Regions from separate parts of the Streptomyces sp. PSU-S4-23 genome, predicted to be linked through region 1. Evidence: riboswitches for the same ligand, from Rfam matches in the RefSeq annotation. Region 1 holds a riboswitch; each other region holds the start of a gene.
The links. A riboswitch is a leader RNA that binds a small molecule or an ion and turns the genes downstream of it on or off. The one in region 1 is predicted to bind cyclic di-AMP.

Region 1 (2,191 bases):
TGGACGTGGAGGAGGACCCGGAGGTGCCGGTCGTGGTGCCCGAGGACGACTGCTGCTGGGCGGCCTGCCGCGCCGCCTGCTGCCGCGCCAGCTCCTCCGCCTGACGCTGGGCCTCCTCCTGCTTCTTCTTCTCGATCGCGGCGAGCCGCGCCTTCTCCTCCGCGGTCAGGTCGGACAGCAGCTGCCGCGCGGTGGCGAGCTTCTCCTGGACGTCCGCCTTGGTCGCTCTGAGCTTCTGCTGCGACTCGGTGAGCGTCTGCAGGCTCTTGGCGGCCTCCCGCCGCTTCTGCATCGTCGCGGACTGCTCGGTGACGTACTGGTCGACCGCGTCCTTCTGGCGGCTGGTCAGCCGGCCCATCAGCTGGGTCTGGTCGAAGTAGTCCTGAGGCGAGTCGGCCAGCAGGAAGGTGGCCGTGTCGGGGGCCGCGGCCCCGGTGCGGTACTGCGCCGCGGCGAACGAACCCAGTTCGTCCCGCGCCTCGTTGAGCCTCTGGGTGCGCTGGGCGACGTCGTCGAGGAGCGTGTCGACGCGCTTGCGCTGCTTGGCGGTCTTCTCTTTGGCCGCGTTGTACTTGTCGGTGGCGGACTCGGCCTGGTGGTAGAGCTCGTCGACCTTCTTCTCGACCTCCTCGAGGCTCGGTCTGCCGTCCGTGGAGGGCGCGGCGTTCGCCGTCTGGGAGAGCAGGGCCACGGAGGTGAGGGCCGCCGTCGCGAGGGCGGGAGTCCGTATGCCTGCGATGCGCGTGCCCGAGGGGCGCGCCTTGCGGTGCGGCGCCATGGGAGGCGACTCCTTCCGTACACCGCCTACCGGGTTAGCTGTCGGGTTCGGGCGGGTGGTTCCGGAAGGTGTGCCCTACGGCCGTCCCCCGAAAGGTGGTTGGCCGATTCACCCCAAGGTCGGTTGGGTCCCCGGCTCCGGCTGCCCACGGGCACGCCGGACTCGGCGGGGGCCGCGCGGCCCGGCGACCTTCGCCGGTGGGGGTCGAGCGGCCCGCCCGGAACCGTAGCCAACTGGTGCGGCCCGTGTGAAGGTTGATGTGCGATATGCCCGATACATTTTCGTGACCTTGACCATGAGTGCGGCTCACCGCGGTCAATGGGGAGGGGTCTGCGGCGTGTTGGCCGCCTTTCCCCGGAGTCGGGGGAAGTGGTGCCCTGTGTCCGGTTCCCGGGCGTCGTTCGCGGCCGGGGCGGGAGACGGACGGCCTCCGGGCGGTGCGTCACCTTCGGTGATGCGACAGGCGCGGAGCGCGATGCCCGCCGGGGCGGGGGCTGCGGAAGATCCCCCTAGCCGTACGCATACCCGTACCCGTACCCGTACCCGGATCTGGTTCCGGTGGGACGGACTTCTCGGGGCGGCAACCGGTTGTCGGTGGGGCGGCCTAGACTCGGAGAGCGATGAGCAGCCTCTTTGACGACAGCTTCCTGGCGGACCTCAAGGGCACCCCGGCCCACGAGGAGGAGCCACCGCCGCCCGACGGCGATCACGGAGCGGAGCCGGTTCCGGACGATCTGTTCGGCGGACGGTTCGACGTGCCGCCGGACCGCGACTCCTATTACCGCAACGGCGCGCACCGCCCCGCCCTCGACCCGCAGGCGCTGCTGGAGGGGCTGAACGAGAACCAGCGCGCGGCCGTCGTGCACGCCGGCTCCCCCCTGCTCATCGTGGCCGGCGCCGGCTCAGGCAAGACCCGTGTGCTCACGCACCGCATCGCGTATCTGCTGGCCCAGCGGGGCGTGCACCCCGGCCAGATCCTCGCGATCACCTTCACCAACAAGGCCGCGGGCGAGATGAAGGAGCGCGTCGAGCAGCTCGTCGGCCCGCGCGCGAACGCGATGTGGGTGATGACCTTCCACAGCGCCTGTGTGCGCATCCTGCGGCGGGAGAGCAAGAAGCTCGGCTTCACGTCCTCCTTCTCGATCTACGACGCCGCGGACAGCAAGCGTCTGATGGCGCTCGTCTGCCGGGACCTGGACCTCGACCCCAAGCACTTCCCGCCCAAGTCCTTCAGCGCCAAGGTCTCCAACCTGAAGAACGAGCTGATCGACGAGGAGGACTTCGCCGGTACGGCGGCCGACGGCTTCGAGAAGACCCTCGCCCAGGCGTACGCGCTGTACCAGTCGCGACTGCGCGAGGCCAACGCGCTCGACTTCGACGACCTGATCATGACGACGGTCAACCTGCTCCGCG
Region 2 (2,191 bases), 1.7 Mb from region 1:
AAGAGGCGGCGAACGTCACGGGACACACAGGAAAAAAGCCCCGCCCCGGTGCGTTCGGGGGAAAACGCACCGGAGCGGGGAGCCCGTGGGGCGGGGGCGGACCTCACGCGGCCTCCACTGTGGGGGCCGCGCCCGTGAGGACCCCGTCGTCCGGCTGCCGGACGGCTGTCACTTCAGGTGCAGCCGCTGGCCCGGGTAGATGAGGTCGGCGTCCTTGACGACGCCCTTGTTCAGCTGGAACAGCTTCGGCCAGCCGCCCTTGACGTCGTGCGCGGCGGCGATACCGCTGAGGGTGTCGCCCTTGACCACCGTGTACTCGCCGTCGCCCTTCGCGACCTTCGGGGCGGCGGGGGTGGCGGCGGCCTTCGGAGCGGCCGGGGCGGCCGGGCGCGCGGCCGACCGGGAGGACTGCTGCGTGGCCGGACGGGTGGCGGGCTTGGCGGCGCTCGACGAGCCGCCGCTCACCGCGCCGCTGTAGGGGGTGCTGGACAGGCCCTTGCCGCAGACCGGCCAGGCGCCCTTGCCCTGGCCCGCGAGGACCTTCTCGGCGATGGCTATCTGCTGCGCCTTGGTGGCCAGGTCGGCACGCGGGGCGTAGGCGGTGCCGCCGAACGCGGCCCACGTGGAGTTGGTGAACTGCAGGCCACCGTAGAAACCGTTGCCGGTGTTGATGGACCAGTTGCCGCCGGACTCGCACCGGGCGACGGCGTCCCACTCGGCGGCGGTGGCGGCCGAGGCGTTGCCGGCCGCGAGCAGCGGGGCGGCGATGGCGGCGCCGGTGACGCCGGCGAGCGCGATGACACGGGTGGCTTTGGACGGGCGGCGGTGCTTGCCGTTGCCGGAACACAGCATGGTTCGTTCCCCTCACCGACGCCTGCGAGGTGAGCTGTCGGGTTCGGGCCGGTTGAGTTGCCCGGCCGCGCTTGTCAGGGCGCGCGGCTTCACCCCAAGCCGTCCCCGGTCAACGTCCGGGCACGGCACTTACCTTGGGTCCCCCGCTCCTGCCTACGGCGCTTGACGCGACGACTGTTTCCGTACGGCCGCTGGCAGGATTCGGCGTGGCGGCCATGGGAGCCCGCTGAAGCGAGCGGCAAGACCGTAAGCAGTCGATCCACCGAATTTCAAAGCTGATCAGGGCGAGTGAGACCCATCTCTCACTTTCACCAAACTGGACATAGCGCACGAAGTGGGACGTGAACCACCACTCCAGCGACGGCAGTTCAGGACCGCCCCGCCGTCCCGTCGACATCGAGCGCAAGGCTCTGACCGGGGAGGATGAGGTTGGGGTCGGTGCCGACCGTCTGCTTGTTCGCGTCGTACAGCGCCGTCCACCCGCCCGTGAGGTCAAGGGAGTCGGCGATGCCCGACAGGCTGTCCCCGGGACGGACGGTGTACGAGCCGTCGTCGGCGGACAGCGGGGCGGACGAGTCGCGCGAGGCATGGCGGCCGGCCGCGTCACCGGTACGGCCGTCCAGGGCGCCCTCCTCGGCACTGTCACCGCGATGGCGGCCCGCACCGGAGTCCTCGGACTCCCCGGCACCCGAAGAGGCCCCGTTCTGATCGGACTTGTCCGAGTCATCACCGTTCGTCACACCGGCCGCCGAGTCACCGGAATCGGCTGAATCGCCGGATTCACTCGCATTCGCCTTGCTCTTACCGGAATCGGTCGTCGAGGTCGCGGAAGGGGACGAAGAGGGAGAAGAGGAAGAGGATGCCGAAGAGCCACCCGATCCGGATGATCCGGATGACTCGGACAGGCCGGAGTCGGCACCGGAGCCCGAGGCCGGACCGCCGCCGGACGCGTCGCCGGCGACCCCCGTGTCGACGTGGGCGGCGGCCGGGTCCTTGTCCAGCCCTGAGAGCAGGCCGCAGCCCGGCCACACGGAGACGCCCCGGTCGGCGAGGATCTTCTCGGCGACGGCGATCTGCTGCGAGCGGCTGGCCTGGTCGGGGCGCGGGGCGTAGTCCAGGCCGCCATAGGCGTCCCAGTCGTCCTGCGACAGCTGAAGTCCGCCGAAGCGGCCGTTGCCGGTGTCGGCGCTCCAGGATCCGCCGCTCTCGCACTCCGCGACCCGGTCCCAGGTCGTGCCGCTGGCCGCGCTCGCACCGGTGGCGCCGAGGAGCGGGATCGCGATCGCTGATCCGGTCACTCCCGCCGCGACGAGGAGAGCCGGAGCCTGACGGGGGCGAC
Region 3 (2,191 bases), 4.4 Mb from region 1:
GCGGCGGCCCGGCCCGGGCCCTCAGACACAGGCGGGCCCCGCCACCCGCCCGAAGGCCCCCCGCGGCGGCACGCGGAAGGCGTGGGGCGCGGGCACCGGCCTCGCCGGTGCGGTGGGCGACCGGGACGCCGCGCAGGGTGCCCGGCCCCGGCGGCACCCCCTCCGCACCGGCTGCGGCCCGCCCGGCGGTCACCGGGAGTGTTCCGGCCCGCCCCGGTCCGCTCCCGCTCCGCGATCCCGTGGTGCCGGCAGGACCCCGCGCCCCAGCAGCCAGGGCAGGACGCGCCACAGGCCCACGCAGACGAGGAACGTCCCCGCGCCCGCGGCGATGCCGGCGGCCCGGCCGAGCGACACATCCACCACCAGGAGCACCGAGCCGGTGAGCGCCAGCATCAGTACGCCCATCCCGATCGTTGCGAGACGGGAGGAGACCCGCACGATGACGGGCTTGGCGTTCTGCTGGAAGAGCGAGCGGTGCAGCGCGGCGGGCGCCGTGAACAGGGCCGCGGCCAGCGCGGAGAGGAGCAGCGTCGTGACGTAGATGACGCGCTGGACCGTGTCCAGGGAGGGGAAACGCGGGGTGAAGGCCAGGGTCAGCAGGAACGCGAACAGGATCTGGACCCCGGTCTGGGTGACGCGCAGTTCCTGCAGCAGTTCGGCGAAATTGCGGTCGGCGCGCTCCAGGGGAGTCTCGCGCCGCGCCTGGTGGGGAGCTCGGTCGGCCATGGTGCACGAGTTCCCGTTACGGCCCTGGTCACGCCACGGCGGGGCGACGGCGCAGCGGGCCGTCGCCCCGCCGGCCGCATCAGCTCACCCGTCCGTACCAGACGCTCTTCGTCCAGATCTTCTGGAGCCTGACCACGTCCCCGGTCTTCGGGGAGTGCCAGATCTTTCCCTTCCCGGCGTAGATGCCGACGTGGTAGATGTTCCGGCCCGAGTGGAAGAACACCAGGTCTCCGGCCCTGCGGTGCGAGGACGAGACATGGTGCGTCCTGTTGTACTGCGCCGCGGCCGTGCGGGGCAGTTTCTTGCCCGCCTTCTTGTAGGCGTAGAGCGTGAGCCCGGAGCAGTCGAAGCGGCGTGGTCCGGTGGCACCCCACTTGTACGGGGCACCCTTCTTCGACGCCGCGACCCGGAGGGCCTTCGTGGCCGGTGTCATGGCGGCCGCGTCGGTGGCGACGCCGGGGACAGCGATGCCGCCGCCGACGGCGGCGAGGGTGAGGGCCGAGGCGGTGCCGGCCCGGGTCAGCAGCGACGGGACACGATTGAGCGCAGCCATGCGCAACCCTTCGTCAGCCGCCTGTGAAGGATGACCTGTCGGATTCGGACTGGCGAAGTAGCCCGGCCGCTCGCGCGGCTTCACCCCAAGGACCGTCCGGATCTCTCCGGTGGCCCGCCTTGCCGGGTCCTCCACTCCTGCCGATCCACTCCTGTCGACCGGTCGTCCGGGCGGCGGCAGGATTCGGCGTCCGCCCGGACCGCCCCGCCGCGGTGGCGGGGGCTTGTCGTCAGGAAGGGATCTTCACCTACCAGGGTCCGAAAATCACAATGGAATCGGTGATTTGTGGCGTTACTCACCACTCACTCGTTCGGGTGGACAACCCTCTTTTCGGGGGAAGTTGAGGGCATGAACCAGGCCCCGACCTGCATCGGAGTCCCGCCTTGCGCCCTGTGGGCAGCCGTGTTGTGCGACTCCTGCGGGCCTGGGGCCGGAGCCGTCTCTACTCCGGTCTGGGGTACACCATTTGGCCCGTTTGAGCCGCGCCGGACGGACGGCCGTCCGTCCGGCATGCCTGCGCAGCGGTCTGTCCGGCTCACCCTTCCGGCCCGGGGCGCGAGGCCGTTGTCCGCCGATTCCCCCGGAGGCGCCGGGGGATCGGCTCATTCCGGTCCGGGCGGCAGGGCGACGCGGCCCGTGCGGCGTTCGCCGTCGAGGACGCGCAGGGCGCGGGCGAGGGTCGGGCCGTGCAGTTCGTGCTCCCCGCGCAGGTGCATCTGCGTCAGCGCGTCGCGCAGGGCCGCGGCCTTGCCCACCAGGGCCTGGGCTGCGCGCAGTCCCCGGTAGGTGTCACCCGAGTGTGCCGGGTTGACACGGCCGAGCAGGTCGACGACATCGAGGTAACGGTCGATCAACTCGGCCTCCGCGCGGGTCAGCGCGGGCAGCGGGGGGAGTTCGGGCGGCAGCATCGGT
Region 4 (2,191 bases), 240 kb from region 1:
TGCGGCTGACCTGTCCGGTGCCGTGCGGCCAGGTGGCCGCCCGGCTGTGCGACGTGGCACCCGACGGGGCGTCGACCCTCGTCACCCGTGGCGTCCTGGACCTGTCCGCACGCCACGGCCGCGACCGGACGGTTCCCTGGACCCCGGGTGCCACGGAGGACGTGACGGTCGAGCTGGGCGGTGTCGGGCACGTCTTCCCGCCCGGCCATCGCATCCGCCTCGCCGTGTCCTCCGTGTACTGGCCGTGGCTGTGGCCGCAACCGGGTTCGGAGGCGGGCCTCGTCCTGGACCCGGCGGGCAGCCGGCTCGAACTTCCCCTGCACACGGCGCAGTCCGGGCCGCCCATCGTGTTCGGGGAACCGGAGCACGCCCGGCCGCTGGGCATCAGCTCCCCCGCCATGCTCGACGAGCCGCGCCCGCCCCGGCTGGTGGTCCGGGACGTGGCGAAGGGCGAGTGGCGCCTCGAACTCGCCCCGTGCCGCGAGGGTGTTCTCGTGTACCCCGACGGTCTCGAGGTCACCGAGGACGCCCGGGAGACGTACACCGTCGAGGACGCGGACGCGTTGACGGCCCGGGCCCGCTCGGACCGGTCGATCCGGATGCACCGCCCGGAGACGGGATGGGACGCCAGGGTGGAGACGCACTCCGGGATCGCCTGCACGGCGGCGGAGTTCGTCGTCTCGGACGAGGTGGTCTGCAGGGACGGGGACGAGGTGGTGTTCCACCGGACATGGGAGACGAGGATTCCCCGCACGGTGACCCCCTCCACCACGCCGGTGAAATGCCCGAATTAGTGGTATTCGGACCACATTTCCTGTGAGCTTCACCACTCGGAGAGCCGATGGCGCGAGCGGATCGCGCCGAACGGATGATCGCTGACCGATTTGCCCGAATTGCTATCTGATTTCCCATATTACCAAATTCCCCAACACGGGGAGGAAGTCAGTGAAATCGGTCACCTCACCCCGACACCACTCTTTTCAGTCATGTAGCCAACTTCCCGTCCACAAAGGGCGCGTTGGCCGCTGAGCTCAAAGCGGATCAACATCGACATTGCAGAATGTCAAGGTCATTTCGACCGGACCATGACTTCTCGCTTGTTCCGGGCATCTCCCCTCGCATACCTTCCTCTCGACCCGAGCGGATCGCCGAATCCTGCCGCCGCTCGAGGGCCCATCCACCGATGACGGCAGGAGCGGGGGACCCAGGTAAGTCGCCGAGCCGGACACCGCGCCGGAACGGCTTGGGGTGAAGCCGTGCCCTCGGGACCGAGGACACGGCCGGGCACCTCCCAGCCCGAACCCGACAGCTCACCTCGCAGGCGCCGGAGAGGAAAACGACATGCCCGCTTTCGCCCTGCCCGTACGCCGTCGGAACGACCGGTCCAAGGCCACCCGCGTCCGCCGCACCCTCGCCGTCGCGGCGACCGCCGCCGCGGTGCTCGCCCTTCCCGTCGTCGGCGCGACGAGCGCCTCGGCCGCCACACCCGCCACCGGAGCGGCGACGGCCACGACCTACCGCGGCGGCAGCCTCGACGGCTGGATACGTCAGTCGCTGACCGTCATGGCGAAGAACGGGATTCCCGGTTCCTACAACGGGATCTACCGCAACGTGATGCGCGAGTCGGCGGGCAACCCGCGGGCCATCAACCTCTGGGACTCCAACGCCGCGAAGGGCATTCCGTCCAAGGGCCTCCTGCAGGTCATCGACCCGACCTTCCGCGCGTACCACGTGCCCGGCACGGCGTACGACCCCTACGACCCGGTCGCGAACATCACGGCCGCCTGCAACTACGCGGCCCACCGGTACGGCTCGATCGACAACGTCAACAGCGCCTACTGAGCCCGAACAGTCTCTCGAGGACGACGGCGATGCCGTCGTCCTCGTTGGACAGGGTGACCTCGTCGGCGACCGCCTTGAGTTCGGGGTGGGCGTTGGCCATGGCGACGCCGTGCGCGGCCCAGTCGAACATGGGGATGTCGTTGGGCATGTCGCCGAAGGCGATGGTCCGCGACGGGCTCAGGCCCAGATGCTCGGCCGCCAGCGCGAGCCCCGTCGCCTTGGTGATGCCGCACGGCTGGAGTTCGACGGTTCCGGGCCCCGACATGGTGACCGTCGCCAGGGACCCGATCGCACCGCGGGCCGCCACCGCCAACTCGTCGTCCGACAAGGTGGGATGGCGCAGCAGCAC

Region 2: another riboswitch for cyclic di-AMP. It lies ahead of ACZ79I_RS16310 (transglycosylase family protein); the one in region 1 lies ahead of ACZ79I_RS24285 (C40 family peptidase).
Region 3: another riboswitch for cyclic di-AMP. It lies ahead of ACZ79I_RS04995 (C40 family peptidase); the one in region 1 lies ahead of ACZ79I_RS24285 (C40 family peptidase).
Region 4: another riboswitch for cyclic di-AMP. It lies ahead of ACZ79I_RS23125 (transglycosylase SLT domain-containing protein); the one in region 1 lies ahead of ACZ79I_RS24285 (C40 family peptidase).

The regions. Positions count from the first base shown of each region.
Region 1 is NZ_JBVMUU010000002.1:5,280,584-5,282,774, forward strand. Features, by position in the region: gene ACZ79I_RS24285 (C40 family peptidase) at 1-778, opposite strand, end outside; cyclic di-AMP (ydaO/yuaA leader) riboswitch at 787-956, opposite strand; gene pcrA (DNA helicase PcrA) at 1,399-2,191, shown strand, end outside.
Region 2 is NZ_JBVMUU010000002.1:3,555,022-3,557,212, forward strand. Features, by position in the region: gene ACZ79I_RS16310 (transglycosylase family protein) at 169-852, opposite strand; cyclic di-AMP (ydaO/yuaA leader) riboswitch at 857-1,023, opposite strand; gene ACZ79I_RS16315 (LysM peptidoglycan-binding domain-containing protein) at 1,221-2,191, opposite strand, start outside.
Region 3 is NZ_JBVMUU010000002.1:921,845-924,035, reverse strand. Features, by position in the region: gene ACZ79I_RS05000 (DUF6328 family protein) at 190-726, opposite strand; gene ACZ79I_RS04995 (C40 family peptidase) at 806-1,279, opposite strand; cyclic di-AMP (ydaO/yuaA leader) riboswitch at 1,283-1,478, opposite strand; gene ACZ79I_RS04990 (hypothetical protein) at 1,882-2,187, opposite strand.
Region 4 is NZ_JBVMUU010000002.1:5,044,970-5,047,160, reverse strand. Features, by position in the region: gene ACZ79I_RS23130 (CocE/NonD family hydrolase) at 1-794, shown strand, start outside; cyclic di-AMP (ydaO/yuaA leader) riboswitch at 1,169-1,339, shown strand; gene ACZ79I_RS23125 (transglycosylase SLT domain-containing protein) at 1,342-1,842, shown strand; gene ACZ79I_RS23120 (HAD family hydrolase) at 1,826-2,191, opposite strand, start outside.